Regions from separate parts of the Bacillus sp. GB_SG_008 genome, predicted to be linked through region 2. Evidence: riboswitches for the same ligand, from Rfam matches in the RefSeq annotation. Region 2 holds a riboswitch; each other region holds the start of a gene.
The links. A riboswitch is a leader RNA that binds a small molecule or an ion and turns the genes downstream of it on or off. The one in region 2 is predicted to bind thiamine pyrophosphate.

Region 1 (11,261 bases), on a different contig from region 2:
CCACCTAACTTCTTTGCTTTCACCGAATTTTGAGGTGGGAGTATTACTGCCCGTTAATGCGGGATAAAATGATTATATAGAAAAAAGGACTTCTCTATAATCTGTAAAGCAGCCTTAAGACTGCTTTACAGGCTATTAAAAATGATAAATGATAGCTTTCTGTTTCTAATCCAATTTTCATAATATCCTCACCTTTCTTATCTTTTTGTTATAAATCTCATGCTTCATTTGAAATTGAATTTAACTCATTTTTCTTCTTAACAATTCGGACTAAATAGCTGCTAATAATCAAACCAAGTACGGAAAAAGCAATCATTGTTAAAAATACATGCTTATAACCGTCCATTCCAGGTGTTCTATCTAACATGCTTCCATATAGAGAAAATGCAAACATCGAAGGTGCATATCCTATTAAGCAAGCGATGGAAACAGATGCACCACTGATTTCTCTTGGAATTCCCACCTCATCAATAGGAGCAAAAAATACTGCTCTTTGAGTAAAAATAATCGTGCCAAAACTAAGTGTAAAGATCATTCCAACATATACATTCATCGTCTCATGAGGTAAGAAGATAAAAATAGTCATCCCAATAATTGCGGCTATAAAAGCAACTCTTAAATATTTAGATGGAGACTTGAATTTTTTATCAGCTAAGAATCCTCCTAGTGGACCTCCAAGCATTTTTAAAGCGTATTGATTAATAATTCCATAAGCACCTACTAGTGCAACAGGCATACCATAGATCACTTTTAAAAAAGGAATAAAATATGTTAAACCTATATAGACGGAATACACAGAGAATATAGTGAATGATACTGCCCATACTTCAGGCATCTTTACTGCTTGTAAAGCACCTTCTAGTGCAGCTTTATTTTTGTTAATTTTGTTACCATGTTCGTCTGTATCTTTAATTATGTCATCTTCTACCAAGAAATAAGAAATGATACCAATAACAATTGCTGTTGCTGCAAGGAAGATAATTGCACCTCTAAAGCCAGCTGCTCCTGATCCTAACCAACTAAAAATTGCAAGGGCAGAAAAAGCAACAATAGTATCAACCACTCCTCTTCCTGCTTCAAGGAATCCAAACACTCTACCTTGTTCGTCCTTATCTCCTAATAACCGTACAGCTTTAATTAAAGCAGGCCAATAAGCAGTCTCTGCAAATAAAGCGAAAATAATCCAAACGGTTAAAACACCATAATAACCAGGAAATGTTGTTAAATATAATCCTGATAATCCAACACCAATTAAGCTAAAAGGTATGATTTTCTTCTTAGAAAACCTGTCTACTATATACACTGATGCGATATAACCAAATGCTTGAATAATCCCATAAACAGATAAGATTACCCCTATTTGGGTATGAGATAAGTGAAAATAATCCATCATAGGAATATAAAAAGCATCTTTTAAAAATGGAAGTTTAAAAATTGCTCCTCCGCCTAAAATTAATACTGCAAGTGCAAACCACTTATTTTTTTGGGGAGTATCCATCCTTTTCCTCCTCAGAGGTTGATTTCTTAAAAGATAGTGCCTTTGATGAACTCAAAACTTAGCACTCTCTCACTATAAAGATTAAGTCTTTTAATCGTTTGATAATAAGAGAACGACATCTTATTTTATCATTTTTAATATTCGATTTTTCCTTTATTACAGGAGTTTTATCATATCTGGCGAGAAGACCCCCACATCAAGCGCGAAGCGGTAGGTGGGGGTAGTTCAATAGAGTACGAAGTTTCGCCTGAGAGAATGTCTCCTGATGAAAAAATGGAAGGGATAAAAAAACTTAATGATAAAGGGGTATTTTTACTTAAAGGCGGCGTAAGTGAAGTTGCTAAACATTTAAAAGCATCAGAAGCGACCATCTATCGATATTTAAATAAGGTAAAGTAAATGTGTCATTTACTTATTTAAGTAGCATTTTCTTTAAAGTAGAAGTGCTACTTTTTTTATACGCAGAAAAGTGATAGACTTTCCATTGATTAAATGAACTGAATAGAAAAGGAGAGTCATATGATTTTATTTTTATCGAAAAATTGGCAAGAAAACTCCATCTTCAAAACGTGCAGGGCATAGCCTAGTTTTAGGGGGAGATGAATTGCCATCGCATTTGTAAAAATATTTTCGCGACATTACGAATGTATGTTCTTTCTGGCTGTTTTGTAGTATCATGAAGGAAAGAAGGAGGTGAAAATCATGACGAAAGAAAAAGAATATGTAACCTATCAAATTTGGATCAAGAAAGGTCATAAGTTACACTCCTACTTCCTAGAAATGTGTCAAAACGCAAAAAATCTCTACAATACAACAAACTTCTACATTCGCCAAGTGTATACGACTTTATGTACAGAGAAAACTTTACAGCCACTTCAACAAGAAGTTCTTCATACATTACAAGCACATATTGAAATCATGAATGAAAATCAACTTCGTGCGTATCGAAAACGCGTACAAAGGGAGAAAGAAAAACCCGCAAAAGAACAAAAAGAAATCAAATGTAATTTGTTTGCATTCCCTACAAAGGAGAAATCCTTCTTATCGTATAACTTTCTAGATTGTTTGTTTAAAACGATGAAACAACAAGATTATATGAACTTGCCAGCACAAACGAATCAAGCGGTTATGAAGAAGTTATATCAAAACTGGAAATCATTCTTCGCTTCTATGAAAGCATATCAGAAACATCCTTCCACTTTTACTGGCAGACCTCGCATTCCCAAATACATTAAATCATCTATGAAAGAAATTGTTTTCACGAATCACGTATGTAAACTTCAAGAGAAATACATTCGTTTTCCAAAAACAAGCATAAAATTAAATATCGGTAAATTGTTCGGATATATCGAAATTTTGAAAGAGGTACGTGTTTCTCCTGCTTATGGGAAGTTTAAGGTGGAAATTGTGACAGAACAATCTAAGCCATTGCCTGAGCATGTAGACAATAACCGTTATATTAGTATTGATTTAGGGATTAATAACATTGCAACTATCATAACGAATACAGGGGCTACTCCTGTGTTAGTAAAGGGCAATGTCATCAAAAGCATTAATCAATACTACAACAAACAAAAGGCTCGCTTACTGGGTATTCTTCGTCATGGAAAAGAAGCAAAAGAAGGCCCACACACATCAAACCGTTTAGAGAGGCTTCATGAGAAACGGTTTCTCAAGATAAAAGACCTCTTCCATAAAATGAGTCACCACATTGTTCAGTTGGCGATTCAACAGGAGATTTCTATGATTGTGATTGGGAAAAATACAGCATGGAAACAAAACAGTGATATGGGGAAACGACAGAATCAATCGTTCTGCCATATCCCGCATAATCTACTCATTGAAATGATCGCCTATAAAGCAAAACGAAAAGGTATTACTGTACAAATAGTGGAAGAATCGTATACAAGCAAGGCATCCTTTCTAGACAATGATGCGATCACGACTTACGGTGAGGAAGACATCCCTGTATTCAGTGGGAAACGGATCAAACGCGGCTTGTATCGTACGAAGGAGAACAAACTACTGAACGCAGATGTGAATGGTGCCTATAACATCTTAAAAAAAGCAGTTCCAAAGGCATTTGCCGATGGAATAGAGGGGTTGTGCTATCAGGCAGCTGTGTCAACTCCACTTGTGTTAAGCATCTCTTGAAGGTGATACACGAGAAACCCCCACTTCAAGATCCGCAGGATATAAGTGGCGGGAGTTTTCATCAAGACGAAAGAACGGGTAAAAGCAACCAGGATATGCACTCGATTGTATGTACAGATGCTTTAAATTTTTTACAGGAGAGTACTATTAATGAAAGCACGCAATATTATTTTTATGTAATAGCGTTTATATATTTATATATTAATATTTACAATTAAAACCTTACAAAATTGTAAGGTTTTTTGTAAGGTAAATCGATAGTTTGTACTGATTTTTTTGTATACACTACATATGTGTAAGGCACATACATTTTAGGGAAAAAAGGCAGGCACTAAAAAAGAAAGGAGTAGGGGAATGGAGAGGCACTCGGCGGCTCTATCTTTATTATTAGAGAATGATATGATTATGCTAGCTAATAATGAAGGCTGTAAAACTGTAGTTGATCGACAAGAAGTATGGGTAGATTCACATGATAAAGTTGTGTGGCACAAATGGAATGATAGCTATAAAGAGAATATAAAGAAGCAGCACATAGGGTATGATATGCGTAGAGTTGTTTTATGGAATGAGATGAAATCTTGGATTCATAAGCATAACGGTAAAAATAAACGAGAGCAGCCGAGAGAGATAGACACACTCCATTCTCAAACTCCTGAAATGGTAAGACACATAGATTCACATTAGGAAAGTAACATGGGAAACTGAGGCACAAAAAAAGATTGCTATTTAAGCAATCTTTTTTTTGTTTGTATAATTCATATTCACGCTTGTAAATAAGCGTGGTGCTGTTGTAAATAAAATGACAAGTAAAATGGCACATAATGCGAAAGAACCAATCATTGCGCTGCCATTTACGATGAAGGAATATAAAACAGCAGATTGTCCTTTTGGTGCGTATTGTCCAAAGAAAATAACACCGGCAATAAAGTGCCAGAAGTAACGAGCTAGGCTGCCAATAAATGTAGCGATAATGATATACGTAATTGCTTTTGTTCTTTGTCTATTGGCAAGTGCTTGTTGGATTGGTGTATGAAATAATCCAGCAAAACCGATAAAGGCAAATGCAATGAAGTATTCAATAAACGCTTGTATTGGCGTTAAAATGTAGGCATCTCCTACGACAATTTGTAGTAATCCCCAAATGAGACCACTTAAGAAACTTGTTTTAAATCCCCAGCGGTAAGCAATAATAAAAATTGGAATCATAGCAAATGAGATAGAACCGCTCGTTGGAAGTTTAATAGATAGTGGTAAAATATCGATGACTAACGCAAATGCTGCGAGAATCGCTGCCTCTATCATCGATTGTAAATTTGTGTTGCGCATTTATAGCTCCCCCTACATCCAAGTTACAAAAAAAGAATCACTATCATAGGGGGATATTGAAATATACAAGTTACAAATAACTATTTATGTATATACGTTTGCACAATTCCTGCGTTAGCATTAACTAACAGGTTCAAAGGGTCGGAACGATGTGTTCCCTCTCAGCGACGCGGCTCCCCCTGTGACAACGAGATTCTTAGATTGTTACTTTTATTGTAACGAAAATGGATAAGAATGACAAATGAATCGTACATAACTTTGTTTCGTAACGTAAAAATGCTGAAATTGTACAAAAATATTAATAAATTCACATCATATTGTATAGTTTTTTTTCAAAAATTCATGATATGATTGATATTGATAATAATTATCGTTATCTTCCAAGGGGGAGAAGTTATGAACTTAGTTGATATGAATATAGATGAAAAAGTACGTGTGAAAGATTTACAATCTCTTGATAAATTATTAAAACGTCGTTTAGCTTCATTTGGATTTGCTGAAGGCTGCGAACTTTGTGTAAAACAAAAGGCAATGTTTAATGGTCCGTGTACATTAGAATGCCGCGGGCAATTAATTTCTATTCGCCATTGTGATGCGAAAATGATAAAGGTGGAATTAGCGTGAATAAGGTTGCTTTACTGGGGAATCCAAATACGGGGAAAACATCATTATTTAATGCGCTTACTGGTTCTTATGAATATGTGGGGAACTGGAGCGGAGTAACTGTAGAAAAAAAGATTGGTAAGTTAAAAGATAAGAAGGGAACTTTAATAGATTTACCAGGTGTATATGATTTAAACCCTGTGTCACGTGATGAAGGGGTTGTTACACAATTCCTATTAACTGACGAATTTCATCATATGTTAAACATTGTAGACGCCTCTCAATTCGAGCGTAATATGCATTTAACTTTGCAATTATTAGAATTTGGTAAGCCGATCTCAATTGGTTTAAACATGATAGATGTTGCCAGGCAGCGTGGAATTATCATTGATGTGAAGAAACTGGCTGAAATGCTAGGTGTAACAGTTATTCCGGTTATTGCGAGGAGCGGAAAAGGCTGCGAGGAATTGTTAACTTCTCTTCACGAAAGTGATCGCGTAGAACAGAAGCCATTTATTCTTTCTTATGGTGAAACGGTAGATGCAGGAATTCAGCAAGTTATGGATAAATTGCAACAAGCGAATTATGAGCATACAAGATGGCTTGCACTTCAATTTTTAAGCAATAATGAAGTAGTAGAACAAGAATTAAATCAATTGCCTATTTATAAGGAACTTGTAGCAATTCGCTCTGCATTAGAAGTAGAACTGGATGTAACGCTGGAGCAGCATATGTACGGAGTACGTGCAGCGTATATTGAAAAGTTGAAAACAAGTGTCATTCGTCATGAAAAAGAAGGAAGCATTCCTTTTTCTGAACGAATTGATAAATTAATTACACATAAAATTTGGGGACTTCCGATTTTTTTAGGAATCATGTATTTCATTTTTCAGGTTACATTTACGTGGATTGGGACACCTCTATCTGATCAACTTGATGCATTTGTCGGCGGTCCGTTTACAGATTGGGTAACGACAGCTCTAACTAATATGGGGGCATCTGAGTTTATTCGAGCGCTTATTACAGATGGCGTGATTGCTGGTGTCGGTGGAGTTATAGTATTCGTTCCGCAAATTTTTGTATTGTTCTTCTTTATTTCATTGTTGGAAGACTCTGGATATATGGCGCGTATTGCCGTTGTAATGGATCGTATTATGGAGTTTTTTGGACTAAATGGAAAAGCATTTATTCCAATGATCATTGGTTTTGGTTGTAACGTACCAGGCATTATGGCCGCAAGAACGATTGAGCAGGATAAAGAGAGGTTACTTACGATTTTAGTGACGCCATTTATGTCGTGTTCAGCACGCCTACCTGTATATGCATTATTTGCTGGGGTCTTTTTCCCGCATAGTCAAGCAATCGTTGTGTTCTCTTTATATATCATTGGTATTATACTTGCGCTAGTCGTTACAAAGATTATGTCTATTACGGTTTTAAAAGAAGAAAAATCAATTTTTGTAATTGAACTTCCGCCTTATCGTGTGCCGCAAGTAAAAACGTTATGGCGCAGTACGTGGGAAAAAGGAAAAGGGTTTGTACGTAAAGCAGGTACATTTATCTTTGGCGGTTCGGTTGTCATTTGGTTATTAAACTATGCTGGTCCATCTGGATTCGGTGTAGATATGGGAGATAGTTTCCTAGCGATGATTGGCGGCGTCTTGGCTCCAATTCTAGCACCGCTTGGCTTTGGAACATGGCAAGCAGCTGCAGCACTATTAACAGGATTTTTAGCAAAAGAAGTTGTTGTTTCCGCAATGGCGATTATTTATTCTGTGAAAGAAGATGTATTAGGAAACATAATCGGAGCTCATTTTACAGCATTATCAGCATATGCATTTATGTTCTTTATCTTATTATATGTACCATGTTTAGCAACAGTTGCGGTAATTCGCCGTGAAACAGGATCAGTTAAGTGGACTATTTTCTCTGTTGTTTATCCGCTTATTGTTGCGTATGTATTAACACTAATCGTATACCAAGTTGGATCTATGATGGGATTCTAGAAGGAGATGTTTGCATAATGGTAGTTAATATTTTAATTGGAGCTGTCATTTTTGGATATGCAGCATATACGTTAATTAACTTTGTAAAGAGAAGTAAAAAAGGAAAATGTGCAGCGTGCTCCATTAATAAATCATGTCAGTCCAATGCTTGTAGCCCTGATATGAAGCATGTGGTGAATAAGTAGTACAGAGATTCCTAGATAACATATAAAAAGCATGGAGAAATGATCCATGCTTTTTTTTCATATTTCTTAGTAGTTTAATATTATCCCTGTAAAACTAAATCGGCAAGTTTTGTAGGAGATTCTGTGTTTACATAAAATTCTTCAGCTTTCCAATATCTATTTTGAAACTTGGAAATGTTTTGTTGCGTATGTTCATTTTCACGAAGAAATCTCTTATTTCGCGGGCAGTCTAAATACACTACATAATCATAGAAACTTCTCCATTCTTTACGTTGAAGAAAAACACCTTCTATTACGATTACACAGGTATTAGGAAGTTTAATGCTCTTAATACTCTGTGTATCGGATTCATTGTCATAAAAAGGAAGAATAAGATCGTTCGAAAATCTGAGTTTATCGAAAAAATGATCACGTAACCAAGTAATGTCCCACTGTAAATAATAATATTCATACCATTCTTCATGGCCGGTATTGTAACGCTTTTTACGCTCAACAATGTGGTCATCAATATGAAAGACATAGATAGGGAGATTCTTTTCTTTTACAGCCTCGCTAAGTTTTTTCACAAGTGTTGTTTTGCCAGAACGACTTAACCCATCTACCCCTAAAATAAACCGGCCATCTATTTCAAGATTTGAAATCAAATGTAAGAGTGTTATGAAATTATCTTTCAAGGTAGTATCATCTCCTTTGAAAAAAGTCATTCTTTTCTTACCTTATTTTTCTCAGTTTTGAACCATTAGCTATTATGCCAATAAAACCAGTGATAGCAAATATATACGCTACGAACAAGGATGTTGATGATAGTGACTCTATAATTATTCTAAATGTGCCAAAAGCAAATAATAGGAAACTACCTACGAGAGTTATAATTGTTCGAGTTTTAATATCCAGTTTTTGCACCCCCGAAAAATCTTCATTTTAAATAAATGTTAACATATTCATTAGTATAAATTAACATTAATTGTCATTTAGAAAGAGGATAATTGGTATGATATTTCTACTGTTTCTCCACAAAAACTGAACTACTTACTTATAGGAAGAGTTCTCTATTTTTTTTTTAATGAATATCAATATTAAAATAAAAAAGAAGCCTGCTAATAGGCTTCTTTTTCATTTTAATGGTATCCCTTTGCAGAGTCTTTATGAATTTTCTCTTTAAAGATTGTGTAGCTCCATAATTGATAGCTAATAACAATTGGTACCATGACTATTGCAACAAAGAACATAATTTTTAAGTTTAATTCACTGCCTGCTGCTTGGAATAATGTTGTGCTGTATGCATCGTTAATGCGAGATGGCAACATTCTTGGGAACATGCCAGCAAAACCAGTTGCCATAAACATGGCGATTGTTAAGCAAACAAATGTGAACGCTAAACCAATTTTACGTTTGAAAACCGTAATGATTGTGATGACACTCATTAACATCGCAAGTAACGGGATGATAAACAGTACAGGGTATTCCGTAAAGTTTTGGAATAAGTTTGTAAGGTTTGCCGTTGCGACGTAGAAGATAGCTAAAATGGTTGCTGCTGCCATCGAAAATGGTTTGGCAATTTTATAAGCACGATCTGATACTTCACCAGTCGTTTTAATCATAACCCAAAGTGCACCGGATACGACAAAGATTGCAGTGAAGAAGAGACCGCCTAAAATACCGTAAGGATGTAATAAGCTAAGTAAGTTTCCTTCATAGCCATGTTTACCAATTTGTAGTCCGTAGTACAGGTTAGCGAATGTAACGCCGAATAAGAAAGCAATTAAGAAACTACCAACCGCATACGTCCATTTACAAACAGTTTGCCAAACTGGTGAATCATCTTTGTGCATAAATTCTAATCCTGCTGCACGAGCGAACAGAGCAATTAATACTAAAAATAACGGTGTATATAAGTAGCTGAACATGTTTGCATATGTGATTGGGAAAGCAGCAAATGTTGCTCCCCCTGCTGTAATTAACCATACTTCGTTACCGCCCCAGAACGGTCCAATTGCTTCCTGCAATTGATTTCGTTCTTGGCGATCCTTCGTAACAAATGGGAAAATCATTCCGTTACCAAGTGCATAGCCATCGAGAATAAAGTAAACTGTCCAAATCACGCCCCATAAGACGAACCAAATAATTGCAAGTGTATCATGAGACATGAGCTACACCTCCTTGATTCGTTTCTTCTAATGCTGCTGGACCTTTTTTTGCAAATTTTAGCATAAGGTATACATCAGCAATTAATAGTAAAGTGTAGAACAAGATTAAGCTAATTAAAGAGAACCAAATTTGCGGTACAGAAATTGGTGAAACTGATTCTGCTGTTCGCATTAGTTTGTATACTGTCCAAGGCTGACGTCCTGCTTCTGCAACAATCCAACCAGCGTTAATTGCTACATACGGAAGTAATACAGACCACATTGTAATTTTTAAGAAACGTTTTGAGTTTTCTAGTTTTCCTTTTCGCATTAAATAGAAACCAAACCATGTTAGTGCCATAAAGAATGTACCAAGTGCAACCATTAAACGGAAGCTGTAATAAACAAGATTCACGTTTGGACGCTCGTCTTTCGGAATATCTTTTAAACCGACAATTTTTCCATCAAATGAGTTTGTATAGAAGAAGCTGCCGAGTTTTGGAATTGTTAATGCTTCAAAGTTTTTTTCATTTTTTACATCAGGAATTTGAATAATGGAGAAGCCTTGTCCTTCCCCGGTTTCCCAAACTGCTTCCATTGCTGCACCTTTTGCAGGCTGCATTTTTGCTGCGAAAGCACCGGATTCATGACCGATGAAAGGTGTTGCAGTTGCTGCAAATAAACCGAATATTAAACCGTACTTAAATGATTTTCTAAAGAATGCAACCTCATTTTTACGTAGTAAGTGATACGCACTGATAGCCATAACGAAGAATGCACCAACGATGTAACAACCAACAACAGTGTGGAAGAACATATGCCACGCATATGGATTTGTAACTAGTGCCCAAAAGTCATTTAATTCAGCGCGGCCATTGCGGACTACATAGCCAACAGGGTTTTGCATAAAGCCGTTCGCTGTAATGATCCAAAGTGCGGAAATATTTGTTCCAAGTGCGACCATCCACATAGAGAATGCACGGAACTTTGGTGAAATTTTATCTTTACCGAACAACCAAATTCCCATGAAAGTAGATTCTAAGAAGAAGGCAACAAGTGCTTCTATCGCAAGTGGAGAACCGAAAATATCCCCCATGTATTTGGAATACTCAGACCAGTTTGTTCCGAATTGGAATTCCATCGTAATCCCAGTGATAATTCCCATTACGAAGTTAATGGTAAATAATTTACCCCAAAAGTTCGCCATTTTGCGGTACGTTGGATTCAATGTACGCGCATATTGCGTTTCCATAAATGCTACTAAAATAACAAGTCCGAGTGTTAACGGTACAAATAAGAAATGATAAAAGATTGTAATTGCAAACTGAAAACGACTCAGTAACAGAACGTCGGACATAGTAAT
Region 2 (11,261 bases):
ATAATCTCCTTATAAATATATAAATATGTTTATCCTACTACTCCCAGATTTACCTTAAGGCTCAAAGGAGTCAAAGAAGGTAGCTGGATGATATAAATACCCATAGCTCATTTTGACAGTAAGTTTATTTTTAATATGTTATGAAATATTTCATTTTTTATTGTAAATAATGAAGGATTTTGTATTATTTTATATAATTAGGAAAGAATATAGTGCATTATATTTCATCAATTGACTATTTTAGCTAAACTGATGAATAAAATTAATATTTTCTCTCGTCAATCCTAATGATCTTAGATGGATCGTCATATTTAAGAATACCCCATTTAGTTTGTTCTATGGCTAGTGACTAAAAGTCTAATTGTGACCTTAGCCGGTGCTGTTTAGAAAATTCTCCGAGGTTGGCAAAGAGCAATTTCCTTTGTTTTTATAGAAATGAGCGTATCTTATTGTATTTATCTTTCTAGGAAGCGCGAATTTAAATGAGGAGAATTGGAAAGGCTAAAGTGTGTAAAGGAGGGTATTTATGACAACCGTTCGGGAATTGATGAGCACGAATATTGTACATTGTACGCCGCTAGATAATGTATATGAAGCAGCTGTGAAAATGAAAGAAGAAGATATAGGAATGATTCCTGTTGTAGAGAATGACCAAGTTATTGGTCTTGTAACAGATCGTGATTTAGTTGTGAGAGGGATTGCAGAAAAGCATCCAGGTTCTAATCAAATTACAAATGTTATGACAACACAAATTGTTTCAGTGTCTCCTGATGACTCTGTTGAAAAAGCGACAGAGTTAATGGCACGTTACCAAATCAGAAGATTGCCGGTAATTGAACATGGACAAATTGTGGGAATGTTATCACTTGGTGATTTAGCAACAACTAAATATGCAGATGATCAGGCGGGTGTTGCCTTAAGTGAAATATCAGAGGATACAAAGTAAAGAATAGAATATTTTATGCTAGTCTTTATCTCGCTATTCGCGGGCAGTAATACTCCCATCTCAAAATTTAGCAGAAAGCAAATTATATAAGGGGTAAACTGCTAGCATGTCCCCGATTGGTTTCACTAATAATCCGTGGGGGATAAAGCCCTCACGGATTAAAGTTATACTTTATCCCGCTATTTGCGGGCAGTAAGACCCCTACCTCAAGATTTAGAAAAAGCGAAGAAGATAGGTAGGAGATGAAGAAAACCTCCACTGATGGAAGTTTCGCTTTATGTAAATTACTTTTGAAATTATTGTTAACAACTAGTATCATATGAAAAAAATGGTATACTAATAAATACAAAGTCTTATATATTATTTTGAATATAATAATATTATTATTAATATAATAATGGGTTTATTAACATGAAAGTATTTGATCATACATATAGAAAACGGGGGGGAATTATATGACGATTATGCAAACTGAACCTAATTGGAATTTGGTTACGGATGCGTATGAAAAGCCGGAAAATTTTGCGGATTTACTCTCTTTGCTTATACCAAAGCGTCCAAAAGGAGAAGGAAAAGAACGAACTATTCTGGCTTGGAAAGAAAAAGAATTTTATAAGAAAGAAAATTTAATTCCTTTTATTTTATATGGAATGAAAAAAATACATAATTTACCAAAGTTTCATAAAGATGAAATGCCAACTTTAGTTCGAATTGTTCGTTTATGTCAAGAAGTGGGATGGTATCAACAAGCTTATCGTTTTATGGTTGATGAAGGATTAGAGGAGTTCGTACAAACATCTCTAGATTATGAATCATGGGATGTGTTTACACAAGTAGTTGCTTGGAATTATTTAATTATAAAACAAAAAGTTGCTGAGTTAGACAGCAATGATTACTTTATTTGGGAAAGAATTAAATTTAATGTAGAGTGTATTGAAAAGTATAAGGCACTTTTGTCGCATAAAGAAATGTTGGAATTTATGTTTCTATATCTTTGTAAACAAGCAAAGACATTATCAAGAGAGAAATTAGATGAAAACCTAATGGGTTTAGCAGTATATTGTAATACATATATTTATGATTTATACACACTAGATTTATTGAAAAAATATAGAAAATGCACTGATTTCTTAACATATTATGAACCAAGCCGAGCTGTTGTAGCATGCCAACATGCGGTGATTGCACAAATATCAGATCATCTTAATCCATTAAAGACAACTCATGTTGATGATTATTTATTTGTTATAAAAGAAATAATGGAATATATGTCATTTGAATTTATGAAAAAATATGAGCATTTTATTGGAAAATTATTATCATATGTTCCATTTTTCGAGATGATTCAAGTTCCACAACATGCATATTATTGTGAAGAACTCATGTATATATGTAAAGGAATAGGGTATAAAGAGGAACTACTACGTGATTATATATTTATACAATTACCAAATTGTTTTCCTTCCTTTATTAAGCAATTTTTAAAGAATAAGCGCTATGCTTCAATACATGATATTTTATTTTACTGGTGTAGCGATGAACAGCGTATGAACTTAGAAAATAAATATAACTTAAGTTTTATTTATGAAAAATATGCGTGCGGATAAAGTGAGTTTTCCACTAATTTGATGCTTTTCCAACTAATGGTTACATAAAGTTCATTTCTTTGAGAAAGCATACTTTGTCTAGTAAATAAAAAGAAATAGCGTAGAATACAAATAAGGATTCCACTTTATGTGGAATCCTTATTTAATAGTAAATAAAAAAAGAAATTATTATGAGAGAAATCATGCCATATAAAAGGAATTGGCCATTTTTATTTTCTTTAATACCAAAAAATTCATTCATTCTTTCATATAAGTCTAAAAACGATTTTGTTAGACTAGCTTTGGATAAGCGTTGCACCATTTTCCCTCTTTCTATGTTTCTTGATATTGATGTTTACGATGTTCTGGGACATATATATATTGAGATACTATAAGAAGAATAGTCATAAAGAATACAGGGAAAATTGCGGCGGCATTTAGGCCATTATAAATAATGTTTGTTAGTAAAGAACTTATAATGAACAGTGCAGTATATATGTGTGAAATATGGCGTTTTAAACGAATTTTGAATACTTCCATCAGCACTTCACAAGCAACGAACGTAATAGCGATGCTTAAAAATACAATGTTTGTGTTGTAAATTAATAAGCAACAAATGAGACCGAAAAATGCTAAATACTCAATAATTAATGGGATATTGCGTGTCATCTTACATCACCTAACTAGGAAAGGAAGCGGATTTACTGCATTTGTTTTTTCAAAATTCCATTCCCCGTTATGTAATTCAAAATGTAAGTGTTGACCAGTGGAATGTCCTGTATTTCCCATATAACCGAGCAATTGGCCCGTTGCTACGTTATCGCCCACTTTAACTGCACGATTTTTCATGTGAGCATATACAGTTGTATATAAATTCCCATTTATATGATGGGCAACAAATACAACATTTCCATAGCTTGTAGAATAGTACGACTTAACAACAGTGCCAGGTGCAGAAGCTTGAATTGGAATATCCCCTGTTGCCGCAAAGTCTATGCCATAGTGCATCTGTCCCCAACGTACATCAAATGTTGAGCTCACGTTCCCTTGAACTGGATATTTAAATACAGCTGGAATAGATGGTTTAGCTTGTTGCTGCTGTTGCTGTTGTTGTCCTTGCAATATATATTGTTGTCCAACATAGCCATATCCTGATCCGTAGCGAATTTTATACCATGTGCCAACCTTTCCAACGACTTGTACTTGTGTTCCATTCTTTAAAGAACCAATAACAGCCGTATTTGTTCCTGCACCGCTGCGTACTTTTAATGCTGGAGTAGCAACATAATAAGAGCTTCCGCCTTGTACCGTAACTCCTTTTACTAACGGCTGAGTTCCGTTAGATAAAAACTCTTTCTTTACATAGCCATTTGTTCCGTTATGTATAATTTTATACCATCCATTTTCTTCTTCTTGGACAGTAACAAATTTCCCATTTGGTAATACATCAATAATTTCAGATTGCGTATTTGGTTCAGAGCGAACGTTTAATGCGTCTGAATTAACGATATATTGCTGCTTACTATTGCTTGGTTTTGTTAAAGAAATTGCTTCTTTTTTTACATAGCCAGTTTTATTTTGAGTTTGAATTTTATACCATTCTTCTGTTGTTTCAAGAATTGTAACGGGAGTGTCACGTACAATGTTTTCAATAACGGAATCTGTTGTTTTAGGACTATTATATACTTGTAATGTATTCGTTTTTACATAACCAATTTTCGTTTTTGGTTTTTGCTGCGCTTCTACAGTTTGTACAGTGGAATCTGTCATAGACGGGAGTAAAGAAGCAACTGCTACAGTAGCTGCTGTCATTGCTGCGGCTTTCATATTCATATAATTATAGGCCTCCTTATGTAATAAATTGTTATATTCAAAATTATAATATAACAATATTAAACTTGATTTGTGCGCATAGAAATGTAGTATTAAAAATAAATGAACATTTTCCTATACTATAAAGTCCCATAATAAAAGGATAGCAGATTTATCACTATTATGGAAATAGATAGAAGAAGTTTGCGTTTTTTGAACTTACAAAATACATAGAATGATATTTTATCTCGCTCAAAGCGTTGATATTTTAGGGAGAGGCTTTAAGATGAAAAACTCCCGTAAGACATAGAGTGACTTAACTAACCATTTTTTGGTTAAAATTACCGTCAATGGAAATTTGACTTTATAACTCAAAAGAGTTGCCGATGAGATATGGCGATGGTATACTGACTATGTTAAATGAATATAATGCTAGGGGGGCTAGTGTTGCTAGCTGAGAGTAAGACATATAGTCTTTGACCCTTGAACCTGATCTAGATGATGCTAGCGTAGGGAAGCAATTTGGACGATATACATAACGTCCCCGTTTCTTTGCGTATAGAAACGGGGATTTTTTATTGAAAATTTTATAGAACACCACTAGGGGTGCTTGTAAGCTGAGAGAGGTAGAAACCTTAACCCTTATAACCTGATCTAGGTGATACTAGCGTAGGGAAGTGGAAACAACAAATGAAGTTTTCTTTTGTTTGCTGTAACCACTTCTTATATAGAGGTGGTTTTTTATTTGGATACATATATATAGGAAGGGGAAATTTAGATGACATTTTGTGAAAGGTTATTTGAAAAGGTGCAGCCTGTTTGGGAAAAGAGTCATAATCATCCATTTGTAACAGGGATGGGAGATGGAACGTTAGAGAAAGATAGATTTCAATATTATATTGTTCAAGATTATTTGTATTTGTTAGATTACGCAAAATTATATGCAATTGGTGTTGTAAAAGCAACAAATCCAAAAGTAATGGCGAAGTTTGCTGAACAAATCGATGGGATTTTAAATGGAGAAATGACGATTCATAAACAATATGCAAAGCGTTTAGGAATTTCTGTTGAAGAAATGGAATTAGCAAAGCCGTCTGCAATGAATCTAGCATATACAAACTATATGATGTCTGTATCACAAAACGGTACACTTGCTGAGTTAATTGCAGCGTTGCTTCCGTGTATGTGGAGTTATTGGGAGATTGGAAAGCGTTTGAATGATATTCCAGGAGCACGCAACCATGAATTTTTTGGTGAGTGGATTCAAGGGTATAGCTCTGAAGAATACGGAAATCTTTGTGTATGGTTAATTGATTTATTTAATGAAATTGCAATTGGAAAAGCAGAAGAAGAACTAAATCGTTTAGAAGAAATCTTCTTATATTCCAGTCGTTTTGAATATTTATTCTGGGATATGGCATATCGTAAGGAGATGTGGGGTTTTGAGGAGCAAGAACATACTACAGTTTCATAACGTTTCCTTTCATTATGATGAGAAGCAGATTATAACGAATCTTGATACTACAGTACAAGAAGGGGAATTCGTTAGTATTATTGGACCAAGTGGCTGCGGGAAAAGCACATTGTTTCGGCTCATTACGGGACTCGAAAAAGCAAGTGAGGGCACTATTGATGTGATAGGAGCAACCGATCACCCTGTCGGTTATATGCCACAAAAAGATATGTTACTCCCGTGGCGAACAATTATTGAAAACGCAGCTTTGCCTCTTGAATGCCAAGGTGTGAAGAAAAAAGAAGCACAAATGAAAGCACAAGAATTGTTGGAGCAGTTTGGACTGCAAGGGTATGAAAATAAACAACCAAAAGATTTATCAGGCGGAATGCGGCAACGCGTCTCTTTTATTCGTACGTTGTTAACTGGCGGAGATCTTTTACTATTAGATGAACCATTTAGTGCACTTGATGCATTGACGAAAGCATCTCTGCAAGAATGGCTGTTTGAACAATGGAAACATTGGCGAAAAACAATTTTATTTATTACACATGATGTTGATGAAGCGCTTTATCTTTCCAATCGTATTTTTATCGTAACAGAGCAGCCCATTACATCATTGACGGAACGGATCGTACCTCTTGGACAAGAACGATCTCGAAAGGATTTACATCGTCCAGAAATGCTGGCATTAAAAGATGAACTCATTGGGCTGTTACAAAGGCAGGTACTTGTATGAAAAGAATTGTAGATTATGTTCCAGCTTTTATTGTTACTGCTATTTTTCTTATTGTTTGGGAAGTAGGAGCACGGATTCTCGATGAAATGTACATTTTACCATCCCCAAGTGCCATTGTTCAAAAAATGTGGGAGTTACGGGATATATTGCTTACGGTACATTTACCAGCAACGCTTTCTGTTACAGTTATCGGTATTGTCATTTCCATTGTATTAGGTGTTGGTTTAGCAATGGTGATGAGTATGAGCTCATTTGCTGAGAAAGCATTTTATCCACTACTAGTTGCTTCACAAACGATTCCAATTACAGCTTTGGCACCATTATTTGTTTTATGGTTTGGCTATTCTATTTGGAGTAAAGTTGTTGTCACAGTACTCATTACGTTCTTTCCAATTGCAGTGAATACGTATGATGGCCTTCGCAGTACGAAAAAGGAATGGGAAGAGCTTTTGATTACATATGGTGCAACAAAAAAGGATGTTTTCTTAAAATTGAAATTACCATCCGCACTTCCATACTTTTTCTCTGCTTTGAAGGTGGCCCTGCCGTTCAGTGTTATCGGGGCAGCAATTGGAGAATGGCTTGGAGCGCAAGCGGGACTAGGGTATTTTAGTAAACGAATGATGACACAAATGGATGGTGCGGGTGTGTTTGCACCAATTGTTTTATTGTCATTACTTGCTATTTTCTTTGTATTACTTGTTTCTATATTAGAGAAGAAGTTTATTAGTTGGAGGAAGCATGCATGAAATTATTAAAACGCATTTTTGTGTTTACATTATTAATTGCGATGATTGCTGGGTGTTCTAGCAATTCGGCATCAGAAAAGGAAAAAAGTGAAAAAAAGAAAAAAGGTGAAAAAGAAGTAACTGTAATGCTCGATTGGTATCCAAATGCAGTGCATAGCTTTATTTATGCAGCAATTGAAAAAGGATATTTTAAAGAAGAAGGTATCAAGGTAAATATTAAATTCCCTTCAAATCCAACTGATCCATTAACGTTAGCAGCGGCAGGAAAGGTAACGGTCGGATTATATTATCAGCCTGATGTTGTTATTGCTAGAGCGAATGAAAATATTCCAGTGAAGTCTATCGGAGCAGTTGTTCGCTCACCTTTAAACCATGTCGTATCGTTAAAATCAGCTGGCATTTCTTCTCCAAAAGATTTGGAAGGAAAAACAGTTGGATATTCAGGAACACCGTTAAGTGAAGAGTATTTAAAAACGATGGTTAAAGAAGATGGTGGAAATCCAAATAACGTAAAAGTAGTTGATGTTGGCTTTGATTTAGTACCGGCTCTTACTACGAAAAAAGTAGATGCTGTAACAGGCGCATATATTAACCATGAAGTACCAGTACTGCGCCACGAAGGTTTTGACCCAGCATATTTTAACCCAGCAGATTACGGTGTACCGAATTATCATGAACTTGTATTTGTAACAGGCGATAAAACATTGAAGAAAGATAAAGAAACATTGCAAGCTTTTTTACGCGGGGCGAAAAAAGGTTACGAATTTATGAAGCAAAATCCAGATGAAGCATTAAACATTTTATTAGACCATCAAGAAAAAGAAAATTTCCCTCTTATTCCAGAAGTTGAAAAAGAAAGTATGAACATTTTATTAGATAAAATGGAAACGAAAGATGAACCATTTTTATCAGATACAGCAGATTCATGGGAAAAACAAAATAAGTGGTTGAAAGAAAAAGGGATGGCAAAAGAAATTGTTCCTGCAAATGAGTTGTTTGAGAACATTTTAAAGTAGGCGAATTTATATGAAAGATGAGCTTCACGTCATATCAAATGGTCGTATGCCGTTTGAAGAGTTAGCAAATATAGCAACTGAGATTGAAAGTGAAATAGATTATTTGCACATTCGTGAGCGGGAGAAAAGTACGAAAGAGTTATATGAAGGTGTGGAAAAGCTCTTAAATAAGGGCTTTCCCTCTTCTAAGCTTGTAATCAATGATCGGATTGATATTGCAATTTTATTAAATATTAGACGTGTACAGCTTGGCTATCGCAGCGCTGATATGAGATCTGTCAAAGAAAAATTTTCTTATTTACATGTTGGTTATTCTGTTCATTCACTTGAAGAAGCGATTGTTGCTTTTAAAAGCGGTGCGGATTCTCTTATGTACGGGCATTTGTTTCAAACAAACTCCAAAAAAGGAGTTCCGCCAAGAGGATTAGAAGAAATTACAGAAATGGCAAAACATTTAACAATCCCAATTACTGCTATTGGAGGGATTACTCCTAATAATACAGCAGAAGTACTTGATACCGGGGCTACTGGTATTGCAATTATGTCCGGAATTTTAAGTGCAGTAAAACCGAATAAGCAAGCGAAATTATATAAGGAAACGATACGAAAGTGGGCGAGGAATCATGAAAAAAATATATGATGTTGCCATCGTTGGCGGCGGTGTAATCGGAAGTTCAGTTGCACATTTTCTTGCTGAAAGAGGCTATAAAGTTGCCATCATTGAAAAACAAAAGATTGCTTCTGAAGCTTCTAAAGCAGCGGCCGGATTACTAGGTGTACAGGCGGAATGGGATGAATATGATCCGCTGTTTGAATTAGGTAGGCAAAGCCGCGCGATGTTTCCAAAGCTTGCAAGTGTATTGCGTGATAAAACCGGAATTGATATAGGATATGAAGAAAAAGGAATTTACCGTATTGCTCAAAGTGAAGAAGAGAGCGTACGGCTTCTCCATATCATGAAATGGCAGCAACAAACAGGAGAAGAATCACATTTTATCTCAGGTGAAGAACTGCGTGAAAAGGAACCATGTTTATCCTCTTCTATTATTGGAGCCGTATATCATCCAAAAGATGGCCATGTGATTGCACCTGAGTTGACAAAAGCATTTGCTCACTCTGCTGCGATATCTGGAACGGATATATATGAAGAAACTGAAGTGTTTGATATTCAAATTAAGGATAATCAAGTAACAGGATTATTTACAACAGAAGGAACAATCTCATGTGAAAAAGTAGTAATTGCCGGAGGTTCATGGAGTACAAAACTACTAGAATATTTTCATAGTGAGTGGGGCACATACCCTGTTAAAGGTGAAGTTGTTGCGGTGCGCAGTCGTAAGCCACTGCTACAAACCCCTATTTTTCAGGAGCGATTTTATATTGCACCAAAACGCGGTGGACGCTATGTCATTGGGGCGACAATGAAACCTCATACATATAACAAAGCTGTGCGTCCAGAAAGTATTACTTCTATATTAGAGCGTGCTTATAGTATCCTTCCAGCATTAAAAGAAGCAGAATGGGAAAGTGCATGGGCAGGATTACGTCCGCAATCGAATCATAGTATGCCGTATATTGGTATGCATGAAGAAATTAACGGGTTATATGCTTGTACTGGCCATTATCGAAATGGAATTTTATTAAGTCCAATTTCAGGCCAATATATGGCTGATCTTATAGAAGGAAAGCAAGATAATCGTTTATTAGATTCATTGCTTTCACAATCTATTTAGTAAGGAGATGAAAGCTTGAACTTAAAAATTAATGGTAGACAAGTAGAGGTACCAAGTGAGGTTAAGACGGTAGCTGATTTGCTTGCTCATTTAGGATTAGAGACAAAAATTGTTGTTGTAGAACGCAATCAAGACATTTTACAAAAAGATGATCATCAAGATACATCTGTTTTTGATGGAGATCAAATTGAAATTGTAACATTCGTAGGAGGCGGTTGATTATGTTAAATATTGGGCCATTTACTTTTAATTCTAGATTGTTATTAGGAACAGGGAAATTTTCCGATTTTGATGTACAAAAGAAAGCAATTGAAGTATCAGAAGCAGAAATTTTAACGTTTGCGGTGCGTCGTATGGATATTTTTGATGCAGAGCAACCAAACTTACTAGAAAAAATTGACGTAACAAAGTATACACTTCTTCCAAATACAGCAGGAGCAAAAACAGCAGAAGAAGCAGTGCGCATTGCGAAACTAGCAAAAGCATCAGGATTATGTGACATGATTAAAGTAGAAGTGATCGGTGATGATAAAACGTTATTGCCAGATCCAGTTGAAACGTTAAAAGCATCCGAAATGCTATTAAAAGAAGGGTTTATTGTTCTGCCGTATACGTCTGATGATGTTGTGTTAGCACGTAAATTACAAGAATTAGGTGTCCATGCAGTTATGCCAGGAGCATCACCAATTGGTTCTGGTCTTGGTATTGTAAATCCATTGAATTTAAGCTTTATTATTGAGCAAGCAACTGTTCCAGTTATTGTTGATGCTGGTATCGGTAGTCCAGCTGACGCAGCGTTTGCGATGGAATTAGGTGCAGATGGTGTTTTACTGAATACGGCTGTTTCTGGAGCGAAAGATCCTGTGAAAATGGCAGAGGCAATGAAGCTGAGTATTCATGCAGGTCGGTTAGGTTTTGAAGCGGGACGTATTGCACGTAAGCGCTGTGCAACTGCAAGTAGCCCGTTAGAAGGAATGAGCATTCTTGAATAGTCGATATTCCCGTCAAGTATTGTTTTCTCCAATTGGAGAAGAGGGACAGCAAAAAATAAGAGAAAAGCATGTATTAATTATCGGTGCAGGAGCACTTGGAAGTGCGAATGCAGAGATGCTTGTTCGTGCTGGAATTGGCAAAGTAACGATTGTTGATCGCGATTACATTGATTGGAGTAATTTGCAGCGTCAACAGTTATATTGTGAAGAAGATGTACGAAATAATTTACCCAAA
Region 3 (11,261 bases), on a different contig from region 2:
TTGCACTATTCGTGCTATCAATCTTGCTATATAGCCAAGCTGCAACGGTACGTGCGTTAATACCGCTTGGATTAACACTTGGCATTTCACCAGCACTATTAATTGCGATGTTCCCAGCTGTAAACGGATATTTCTTTATTCCAAACTACGGAACAATCGTTGCAGCAATTAATTTTGACCGTACAGGTACAACGCGTATCGGTAAATATGTGTTAAATCATAGCTTTATGATCCCGGGTCTTGTTGCAACAATTACATCAATCGGAATTGGAATGTTTCTCGTTTCACTGATGTTTTAATTAAGAAAGAGCTAGCCTTTACAAGGGCTAGCTCTTTTTAATCAAACGTTTGTTTAAATATTTATCCCGCGTTAACGGGCAGTAAGACCCCCACTGATGGAAGTTTCACCCTATTCAATGATTTCGATACTATATCCTTTCTTCCGCATTCCTATTAGCACTTGCTCAATATGCTCATTATCTTTCGTCTCAAGAGAAAGGTGCAGCTGCGCATAACCTGGGAATACTTTCGTTCCAATTCTCTCTAAATGAATATGAAGAACATTCGCTTCAAAATCGGTTACAATCTGTAATACTTGTTGTAGTTGCCCTGGCTTATCTTTAATCGTCGTTGAAATATGGACAAATCGGCCTGCTTCAACCATCCCGTGTTCAATAATACGAGAAATAAAATTAACATCAACATTACCACCACTTAATACAGAGACAATCTTTTTCCCTTGCTCAGGCACTTTTCCATATAACATGGCAGCTAATGAAGTAGCACCCGATCCTTCTACAAGTAATTTATTACGCTCTAATAACATAAGCATTGCCCGAGCAATCTCCATTTCATCCACACAGAAAATATCATCTACATAACGCTGCACAAGCTGAAAAGTGAGATCCCCTGGTTTTTTCACCGCAATTCCATCGGCCATCGTTGGTGTTGATTGTACCGTCACCCTTTGTTTTTCCTGCAAGGATTGCTTCATACTAGGACACGCTAGCGCCTGTACACCATATATTTTCACCGATGGCTTTTGTTCTTTAATTGCCATCGCAACGCCCGCAATTAAACCACCACCGCCAATAGGACAAATGACCGCATCAACATCATCAAGCTGATGCAATATTTCTAACCCAACTGTTCCTTGTCCAGCAATAACATCCTCGTCATCAAATGGATGGACAAATGTCGCTCCAGTTCGTTCTTTTAAATCAAGTGCATAAGCTAACGCTTCATCAAACACATTTCCTTGCAATTCTATATTAGCTCCGTAACGCTTTGTTGCAAGTACCTTACTGAGCGGCGCTCCTTTTGGCATAACAATTGTACAAGGAATGCCGAGCATATTACTAGAATAAGCAACACCTTGCGCATGATTACCAGCCGATGCTGCCACAACTCCTTTTTGTAATTCTTCTTTGCTAAGCGAAGTCATTTTATTATAAGAGCCACGTACTTTAAAGGAACCTGTCTTTTGGAGATTTTCTAGTTTTAAATACACTTCATTATGAGATAACTCGCTAAATGTACTGGAATAATCTAATGGTGTTGTATGTACAATGCCTTTCATTTTTTCATGAGCAGCTATAATATTTTGTAACGTAATCATGTCGTCGCCTCCGAAGCAGTATATTCACACACTTTAGTTTCAAACGGCACAATTTGTTTTATACAAAAAAAGAATATTGCCTTAAAATAGAGTTTGATCCAAAACACCTCACAAACTCGTATTTTACGGTAAATGAGAAGAATCCATTTTGAAAAAAAGATTGATTAAAATGGATTCTTCTTTAGCATATTTAAGTTTCAGTTTTATAAAAAAGTTTGATCATTTTTCACCTTAGGTCTTCCACAATAACGCCCGATTGTGGAAGATCTTAATTACTATGTCTTTTTGAACAAACCTACTTCTTTACTTTTTATAAGAACATCCGTTTGCAGAGGGAAGTTAGCAGTTATAATGATGTCTGGGTAATAATAAGTAAGTTACCGTTGCTTATAAAACAAGCAAGGCCCGATTGGCCCTGCTTGTTATTTGACTATTACTTTTCCATCCATTCCTTTCTGGAAATGGTACCGACATATCAGTTCATATGTACCGGGATCTTGAGGTTTCACGGTAATGGTTCTTTCTTTTCCCGGCTGGACTTCGGCGTCAATTCTGAGCTTTTCCACTGTAAAGGTGTGCTCTTTCTTACCTTGGTTTTTCAATATCAACGTTGTCGTCCTTCCAATCGGAATAGTGATGACATTCGGATTAAAGTAATCATCATTCAACTCGACCTCAATCACTTTCACTGACTCAATAGGCTGTGTTACGACGCCGGATTCGGCAAATACACTGAGTGAGCCCGGAGTTGTCACAACCACAATCATCGTAAGCAAAACGACCAATCCAGTTAACCACTTTTTCACAGACATTCGCAGTCCTTCCTTTCCTAAGCACTATTGTTTTCCAATTCATAAAATATTATCACTATAAATGGGGCTCCAACGTGCTTCAAATAGTAGCTCTTTTATCTGAAACAGTGACAAAGAAAAAAAATCGACTCTAATAACGATCTTCTGAAATCTATTCTTCTTCAATTAACCTGCACCATTAGTTTAAGTGTAATACTTCATATTCAAACAAAATATTTTCATCAGCTTCAACAATCTGGCCCGATTGTTGAATAAAAAAAATCCTGCATTTCATGCAGGATTTTTGATCAAACTTTTTTACAAACAGTACATCTTTTTTATAAACGGTACGACTTTCTTATAACCAGTACAACTTTATTTCAAACCGACAAAGAACCATTTCTTCATGTTAGAAATGATTCCTTTCATATATGAACTGATTATTTTTTTACTAACTCCGCTAATTTTTTCGTACTATTATAAGGAGAATCCGCTAAGCTAATTGCAGAAATAACGGACACCCCATCCGCACCCGCTTCAATGACAGAAGCAGCATTTTCAATTGTAATTCCACCAATGCCGACAATTGGAACTTCAACGCCACTTTCGCGGAAGAAACGTAATCCTTCCGTTCCTTGTACTGCTTTTGCATCTTTTTTCGTATTTGTTGGAAAAATCGGCCCTACCCCTAAATAATCGGCACCATTTTCAATCGCAAAACGTGCTTCTTCTATTGTATGAGCGGATACACCAATTATTTTATCACCCATTTTTTCACGTACTGTCTTAATGCCCTCATCATCTTGTCCAACATGAACGCCATCTGCATCTAATTCTAGTGCTAATTCCACATCATCATTTACGATAAATGGAACATTATACTCTTTGCACAAAGACTGAAGCTGCTTTGCAAATGCATATCGTTCTTCTCCCATTAATGCTCCTTCACCTTTTTCACGATATTGAAAGATTGTAATTCCACCATCAAGTGCTTCTTTCATGACTTGTAATGGATCTTTACAGCAATTGTTACTCCCCATAATAAAATATACTTGTAATAACTCGGACATATACTGTTTATCGATGCACGCCATTTCTCTCATCCTTTCTTAACGAACTTCTTCGACATTCCCATATTGTTCAACGTCTTTTGCAGTAACATTTGCTAACTGATTAAGAAATTCAATTTGGAAACTTCCTGGCCCTTGTTCAACTGTTTTGTTTGCCGCAATTTCTGCCGCTACACCGTAAAACGTTACCGCTGCGACTGCCGCTTTTACATAGTCCCTTTCGACTGCTGCAAATGCTCCAATCACAGATGTTAATAAACAGCCTGTTCCTGTTACTTTTGTTAAAATAGGATGACCATTACGAAGAATAAATGTTCTTTCTCCATCTGTTATAACGTCTTCTTTTCCAGTGATAACAGCAACGGTATCTAACTGCTCTGCTGCTTGTTTCGCAATTGAAACAACATCACCGTTTCCTTCCCCTGCATCAACACCTTTAATCTTCCACTTCTCATCAATAACATTTGCAATTTCCGCCGCATTGCCGCGGATAATTGCTAGTTTTGCTTCACTCGGGAGATATCTTGCAACTTCTGTTCGGTACGAAGTTGCACCAGCACCAACAGGATCAAACAAAATCGGTACATTATGCGCATTTGCTGATTTCCCAGCAATGAGCATCGCTTCTACTTCTTCCGGGCGAAGTGTTCCCATATTTAAAACAAGCGCTCCAGCAATACTTGCCATTTCAGCTACTTCTTCTTTCGCATATGCCATTACAGGCGATGCACCTAATGCAAGTAAGCCATTAGCTGTAAAATTTGTCACAACAACATTTGTAATATTATGAACGAGCGGATTTCTTTCTCGTACTGTTTCGATTACTTGTGCAATTTCTTCGATTTTCATATTTATCAATCCCCTTTTTTTATAATGGGAGATATAGCTAAAAAAGACACTTTGCGTATGCAAAGTGTCTTAATATGCGTTTTCACACTCTCCCTACGCTGGCATTATCCAACAGGTTCAAATGGTCAACGACAGATTAGCCGTACTCTCAGTTTGCATCCGCAAACTCCCATGTGTTTTATTATTCATCTAATTCAGAGTCTACTCTTATTCTATCAAAATCACAAGTTACATTTTGTTATAAAAACTCGCCCCCCTCTTAACCAATCAAAGATGTAGAGTATGTAATTAATAACAATGGATGCGAATCTTCGGAATAACTGAATCCAAAAGAGATGTATGCTATAGTTAACTTACGGAAATTCGAAAGGATGTTTTAAATATGGCAAAAAGTGTTGTAATTGCTGAAAAACCTTCTGTTGCACGTGATATTGCACGTGTATTGAAGTGTGATAAAAAAGGAAATGGTTATATTGAAGGAAATAAGTATATCGTTACTTGGGCTTTAGGGCATCTCGTTACATTAGCAGATCCAGAAAGCTATGATGTGAAATATAAAAAATGGAATCTAGAAGATCTTCCAATGCTACCTGAACGCTTAAAATTAACAGTGATTAAGCAGACCGGCAAACAGTTTAATGCTGTTAAAAGTCAACTGACTAGAAATGATGTAAATGAAATCATCGTGGCTACAGATGCAGGAAGAGAAGGAGAATTAGTCGCTCGCTGGATTATTGATAAAGTTAAAATGAATAAACCTATTAAACGTCTATGGATTTCATCTGTTACCGATAAAGCAATTAAAGATGGCTTTGCAAATTTGAAGCCTGGTAAAGCATATGACAATTTATACGCTTCAGCTGTCGCACGTTCTGAAGCCGACTGGTATATCGGTCTTAACGCAACACGCGCATTAACTACACGATTCAATGCGCAACTAAATTGCGGTCGTGTCCAAACACCTACTGTGGCAATCATTGCAGGGCGTGAAGACGAAATTAAAAACTTCAAAGCGCAAACATACTACGGTGTCGAAGCCCAAACAACAGACAAGTTAAAATTGACTTGGCAAGATGCAAAAGGCAATAGCCGTAGCTTCGATAAAGAAAAAATCGATACGATTGTGAAAAAACTAGGCAAACAAAATGCCACTGTCGTGGAAATTGAGAAAAAACCTAAAAAATCATTTGCTCCTGGTCTTTATGACTTAACAGAACTACAACGTGATGCGAATAAAATCTTTGGCTATTCTGCAAAAGAAACGTTAAATATTATGCAGAAACTATATGAGCAGCACAAGGTATTAACGTACCCTCGTACAGATTCACGCTATATCTCATCCGACATTGTAGGAACACTTCCAGAACGTTTGAAAGCGTGTGGAGTAGGAGAATATCGTTCTTTAGCTAATAAGGTCTTAAATAAACCAATAAAAGCTTCTAAATCGTTTGTTGATGATAGTAAAGTAAGTGATCACCATGCGATCATTCCAACAGAAAGTTATGTAAACTTCTCCGCCTTCTCAGATAAAGAACGCAAAATTTATGATTTAGTTGTAAAACGTTTCTTAGCAGTTTTATTCCCAGCTTTCGAATACGAACAACTAACGTTACGAGCAAAAATTAGTGATGAAAACTTCGTCGCACGCGGCAAAACAATTCTTAATTCTGGTTGGAAAGAAGTATACGAACATCGCTTTGAAGATGACGAGACAGTAGACGATTTAAAAGAACAAATCTTACCTCGCATTGAAAAAGGCGATACATTAAACGTAAAACTAATTGCACAAACATCAGGTCAAACAAAGCCACCTGCACGTTTTAATGAAGCAACATTACTTTCAGCAATGGAAAATCCCACAAAGTACATGGGCACGCAAAATAAACAACTTGCAGACACGTTAAAATCAACTGGTGGACTAGGTACTGTTGCTACACGCGCGGATATTATTGATAAATTATTCAATTCGTTCTTAATCGAAAAGCGTGGCAAAGACATTCACATTACATCAAAAGGCCGTCAGTTACTTGATTTAGTGCCAGAAGAATTAAAATCCCCTGCACTAACTGCTGAATGGGAGCAAAAACTTGAGGCAATTGCGAAGGGTAAATTGAAAAAAGATGTATTCATTTCAGAAATGAAAAACTACACAAAAGAAATTGTTTCCGAAATTAAATCGAGCGATAAAAAATATAAGCACGATAACATTTCAACAAAAACGTGCCCAGACTGCGGTAAACCGATGCTAGAAGTAAACGGCAAAAAAGGCAAAATGCTTGTGTGCCAAGATCGTGAATGCGGCCATCGAAAAAATGTATCCCGCACTACAAATGCACGCTGCCCTCAGTGTAAGAAAAAACTAGAACTTCGAGGTGAAGGAGAAGGTCAAATCTTCGCATGTAAATGCGGCTATCGTGAAAAGCTTTCTTCATTCCAAGAACGCCGTAAGAAAGAATCTCATGGAAAAATGGATAAACGCTCTGTACAAAAATACTTAAAACAACAACAAAAACAAGAACAAGAAGAACCTTTAAATAATGCGTTCGCAGAAGCATTAAAAGGGTTGAAATTTGATTAAACCCATACTTAAGGGGCTATTCATAAAGATTAAATATCTTTATGAATAGCCCCTTTATCAAATTTTATATGGTACCTTGTCTATATGTAGATTTGTAATAAACAAAAGGTTCCCACCATAACTGGCAGGAACCTTTTTCTATTAGTGAATTAACTTACTTCCTTTTGCATTTTCTACAAACTTACTGCTCGACTTATTAATTGGCTTTTTCAAGAACAGCGCCATAACAAGCATAACAACGACCCATATACACAATGCGAGAAGATCTTTCCATACAATATCCCACAGCATACCGCCAACTGTCTCGCGAATCAGGCTAATCGCATACGTAAACGGTAAAAACGGATAAAGAGCTTGGAAGAATTTCGGCGTCATCTGAATTGGGAATGTTCCACCTGAACCGGCAACTTGTAGTACGAGTAAAATGACCGCAAATGACTTCCCGACGTTTCCAAATACAGAAACGAGCGAGTAAACAATACAGACGAATACCCCACTAATCAACATACTAAATAGAACAAACCAGAATTTATCTACTACATAAGTACCGAGCAAGAACATATCGCCCATTGCTACGATAAACGCCTGTGCAAGGCCAACCGTTAAGAACGTTAAAAAACGACCAAAGTAAATGTGATAACTTCTATACTCCGCATCTTCCTCATGTACTTCTACCGTTAACAATGAAACCATAAGTAATGCCCCTACCCATAACGCTAACACTGTATAAAACGGCGACATCGCTGAACCGTAGTTCGGTATTGGGTATAATTTGTTCTCTTTTAAGTTTACTGGGTTTGCGAAGAAATCACTTTGTTTTTCTACGTCATGTTTTAACAAGCGAATGATGTCATTTAAATCTTCTTGTGATTTAAAATCGCGAATTTTATTAGCAATGTCTGTAATTTTCTTCTGTGCATCAGGAAGTTCAGCTTTTATCTTTTCAACTTCATCTTTGCCAAGAGTTAAACCTTTCGATGCATCTTCTAATACTTTTTTCACATCAGGAAGACTTTTATTTGCTTCACTTAAGATTTTTGATGTATCTTTTGACATTTGTTTCGTACGTTCAATAGCATCGTTGAAACTTGGAACAATTTCGGAATCATACTTTCCTAAAATGTCACCTAATGCCGCTGAAGCACTTTTAGATGCAGCATTTATACCATCAACTACATCCTTTGCAGGTTTCTGACCTTTATTCATTGCATCTAATGCTAAATTTGCCCCGTTGATTCCTTTTTGGAAATCGCCTTTTACTTTGTTCAATTGATTAATTGTATTTGGTATATTTGTTGTTTTATTTAAATCTCCAGCAATTTTATCTACATCATTTAATACAGGAATAATCCCATCTATCAATTGGATCCCAGTTGTTAAACTTGCTTTTAAAGAATTCAATCCGTTTTTCGCTGGGTCTAAATTTACGCCTGGTTGTTTTAATTGATCCAAATCAGGCCATGTTCCTAAAATACTGTCGATAATAGCAATTCCATCTTTAGCCGCTTGATCTAGTGCATTAATCGCATCTTGCGATGGCTGTTGCCCTTGATCTATAGCCTTAATCATATTATCAATCTTCTTACTTGTATTATCTAATACCGTTTTTAAACCTTTCAGTCGGTCAATATTATCATTGAAGATTGTTGTATTAAATGTTTCATTAAGAGTTTGTAATAACGAAATGATTGAATCCACTTGTTTACTTCTAAAATCAATTTGATTTTTAATGATTTGAAGATCTTGTTTTGTCTTTTCAGGATCACTGACATTATTTTGTTTTAGAGCATCTGCCAGTTGTTGTGTAGATACTAATACTTGTCGAGTAGATGCTAAAAAGCTTTTTACAGTTTTTGATGATTCGGTTAATGTTTGTTCATTAATATTTGCTAAATCTAAATTCCCTGCTGGATTTTTCAAGAACTCTGTAATTTGTACAGCACCATCTGCAGACTGTTTTAGAAATGTTAGATTGTTTTTTATTGCTTCTGGTGCAGCTTCTAACGTTTTCGTATTCTGTGCAAAAAAGGCATCTAAATCCTTCGTCATTTCTTGTCCATCTCGAATGACATTCTCAACCGTCGGCAATGTTGCTTGTGCTGTTTTCACAAGTTTTTGTGCTGTATCAGCATCCGTTAATGCTGTATCAACTAAATTGTTAATCTCTGGAAACTGCGCTTCTAATTTAAAAACAAGTTCTGTTACTTTTTCAATACTTGGCAAATTCGTTTCTAAATCAATCCCAAGTTCATTAAAAATTTTAAAAATCTCACCGTTTGCTGTTTTTACGAAGTTTTTACCTATTTCCTGTACAACACCTGATGCACCTGATGACGTAATCTTTGGTGCAATAGCATTGACTTTTTCATTCACATAATATTGAAGCTCTGGTTTTTGCGGATTATCACTTAATACCGTTGCAATTTTTTCGGAGAAATCTTTTGGGATGGTAATACTCGCGTAATAATCACCATGCTTTACACCATCTATGGCCTGCTTCTCATCAACGAACTTCCAACCAAGGTTTTTGTCCTTTTTTAAAGAATCAACAACCTCTTTCCCTATATTAATATCTTTCCCGCGTAAAGTTGTACCAGTGTCTTCATTAGATACTGCAATAGGAACATCTTTCGTATTTCCATAAGGATCCCACGAGGCTTCAATATTAAACCACGCGTATAGCGATGGTAAAATGGTAAGCCCCAGTATGATAACAATTGCAGCCCAATGTTTTGCCACATTCCGTATGTCTGTCGTATAAATACGCCATATTTGTCTCATATTTTTAATCACCTAATCATATGTTTTTTCTTTTTCCCAAATTCATACATACATTTTGCCATTATATCACTGTTTACACAGAATTTTAAATGAAAATAATCCATACTTTTCTAATAAAGTGAGACTTCCATCAGTGGGGGTTTTCTTCATTCCCCACTGATGTTTACGGGCAGTTTTCTTCCCAGCTCTTCTCCATCCTTTACTGCCCGTTAATGCGGGATAAACTGTATACGTCATTATATAATGAATACATGTCGATATCTACACTAAATGACCAATTTAGTTTTATGTTCAATAATAGAAATTATGTATGAAATGTAATAAAAAAGCAACCAATCCGTATTTTACACGGCGGTTGCCTTTCTTATTACATATTAATTTGAACTTCAACACCAAAATGATCCGATATTACATTTCGGTTCACATCATTAAAAATCACTTGGGAAGAAACAACTTGCACAGGCTGATTACTTAAAATGAGATCGATGCGTAAATCTTTCTTGTTCTCATCCCAACCAGCAATCTTTCCTTGCACAGTTGTTCCTTCGTCTTTTCTTCCTGCTAATTCATACGTGTCGTATAGACCATTTTTCACGAGATAGTCATACCCCTCATTCTGTATGCGTGCATTGTTGTTGAAGTCACCCATTAAGAACGACAACTCATTATTATCTACATAACTCAATAAATGAGCTACTTGTTTCTTAAACGGCTCTTCTTCATCAAGCCACCAGCCAAGATGACAAGAATAAATTGTCACCGGCTGATTGTTATAGGAAACTGTTGCACTTACAATTTTTCGTGTTTTCCAGTATGTTGCATCTGTACTGTCTGATATGAAAAACGAATCGCTCTTTGTAATGGAATGCTTTGTCAAAATTGCCAAGCCTTCTTCATACACCTCATACCCAATATGAGCAAAGTCCCATACAACATCATATTTTGCGGCTCCTAGCTCTTCTAACTCCGCTTGTAATAAGCGTACAAAATTATCTTCTTTCATGTTACCGCATACATTTCTTGCTGTAATCGACTGACTTACCTCTTGCAGCGCAATAACGTCATAGTCATTTTCTTGAATTATTTTTGCTAAATAATGAATCTTTGCAAGTTGCTCTTCTTCTTGCCATGAATGACAATTTAAAGTTAATAATTTCATTTGTTATGCACCTAAAATGTCTTGAATGTCTGACTTTAATACGTCAGCTTTTGGACCGTAAACAGCTTGTACCCCTTTATCTTTTACAATTAACCCAAGTGCCCCGTTTTTCTTCCACTTTGCTTCTGGTGCAACAATATCTAAATCTTTTACTGTTACACGTAAACGTGTCATACAAGCATCTACATCCGCAATGTTCCCTCTTCCGCCTAATAACTCAATAACCGCTGTTGCTAATGAACCTTCTTTTACATTTGCCGCTACTTCTTCAGCCCCATCTTCATTATCAATGTAGTTACCAGCACGTCCTGGTGTTGGTATGTTAAACTTTTTAATTAAGAAGTTGAAGATTGTAAAGTTTAAGCCAAAGAATATAACTGATACAACAACAAAGTTGATAAGATCTCCTATTAAT

Region 1: it holds a riboswitch for thiamine pyrophosphate, as region 2 does, so the genes downstream of both, thiT (energy-coupled thiamine transporter ThiT) here and tenA (thiaminase II) in region 2, are expected to answer to the same signal.
Region 3: it holds a riboswitch for thiamine pyrophosphate, as region 2 does, so the genes downstream of both, thiM (hydroxyethylthiazole kinase) here and tenA (thiaminase II) in region 2, are expected to answer to the same signal.

The regions. Positions count from the first base shown of each region.
Region 1 covers NZ_JBPZSK010000010.1:55,648-66,908, forward strand. The annotation lists gene ACTDJC_RS19960 (MFS transporter) at 218-1,498, opposite strand; gene ACTDJC_RS19965 (helix-turn-helix domain-containing protein) at 1,727-1,897, shown strand; gene ACTDJC_RS19970 (RNA-guided endonuclease InsQ/TnpB family protein) at 2,201-3,652, shown strand; gene ACTDJC_RS19975 (hypothetical protein) at 4,007-4,336, shown strand; gene thiT (energy-coupled thiamine transporter ThiT) at 4,379-4,978, opposite strand; TPP riboswitch at 5,067-5,168, opposite strand; gene ACTDJC_RS19985 (FeoA family protein) at 5,375-5,602, shown strand; gene feoB (ferrous iron transport protein B) at 5,599-7,587, shown strand; gene ACTDJC_RS19995 (FeoB-associated Cys-rich membrane protein) at 7,605-7,772, shown strand; gene ACTDJC_RS20000 (kinase) at 7,853-8,446, opposite strand; gene cydB (cytochrome d ubiquinol oxidase subunit II) at 8,891-9,919, opposite strand; gene ACTDJC_RS20010 (cytochrome ubiquinol oxidase subunit I) at 9,909-11,255, opposite strand.
Region 2 covers NZ_JBPZSK010000011.1:107,897-119,157, reverse strand. The annotation lists gene ACTDJC_RS20730 (CBS domain-containing protein) at 527-946, shown strand; gene ACTDJC_RS20725 (DUF3965 domain-containing protein) at 1,402-2,553, shown strand; gene ACTDJC_RS20720 (hypothetical protein) at 2,866-3,201, opposite strand; gene ACTDJC_RS20715 (SH3 domain-containing protein) at 3,208-4,365, opposite strand; TPP riboswitch at 4,769-4,877, shown strand; TPP riboswitch at 4,937-5,037, shown strand; gene tenA (thiaminase II) at 5,123-5,818, shown strand; gene ACTDJC_RS20705 (ABC transporter ATP-binding protein) at 5,787-6,536, shown strand; gene ACTDJC_RS20700 (ABC transporter permease) at 6,533-7,285, shown strand; gene ACTDJC_RS20695 (ABC transporter substrate-binding protein) at 7,282-8,301, shown strand; gene tenI (thiazole tautomerase TenI) at 8,312-8,941, shown strand; gene thiO (glycine oxidase ThiO) at 8,925-10,034, shown strand; gene thiS (sulfur carrier protein ThiS) at 10,050-10,253, shown strand; gene ACTDJC_RS20675 (thiazole synthase) at 10,256-11,026, shown strand; gene ACTDJC_RS20670 (thiazole biosynthesis adenylyltransferase ThiF) at 11,019-11,261, shown strand, end outside.
Region 3 covers NZ_JBPZSK010000007.1:114,925-126,185, forward strand. The annotation lists gene ACTDJC_RS17970 (anaerobic C4-dicarboxylate transporter family protein) at 1-299, shown strand, start outside; gene ilvA (threonine ammonia-lyase) at 410-1,618, opposite strand; gene ACTDJC_RS17980 (cupredoxin domain-containing protein) at 2,041-2,430, opposite strand; gene thiE (thiamine phosphate synthase) at 2,850-3,512, opposite strand; gene thiM (hydroxyethylthiazole kinase) at 3,519-4,328, opposite strand; TPP riboswitch at 4,402-4,511, opposite strand; gene ACTDJC_RS17995 (DNA topoisomerase III) at 4,711-6,906, shown strand; gene ACTDJC_RS18000 (YhgE/Pip family protein) at 7,048-9,687, opposite strand; gene ACTDJC_RS18005 (endonuclease/exonuclease/phosphatase family protein) at 10,055-10,846, opposite strand; gene ACTDJC_RS18010 (PTS transporter subunit IIBC) at 10,850-11,261, opposite strand, start outside.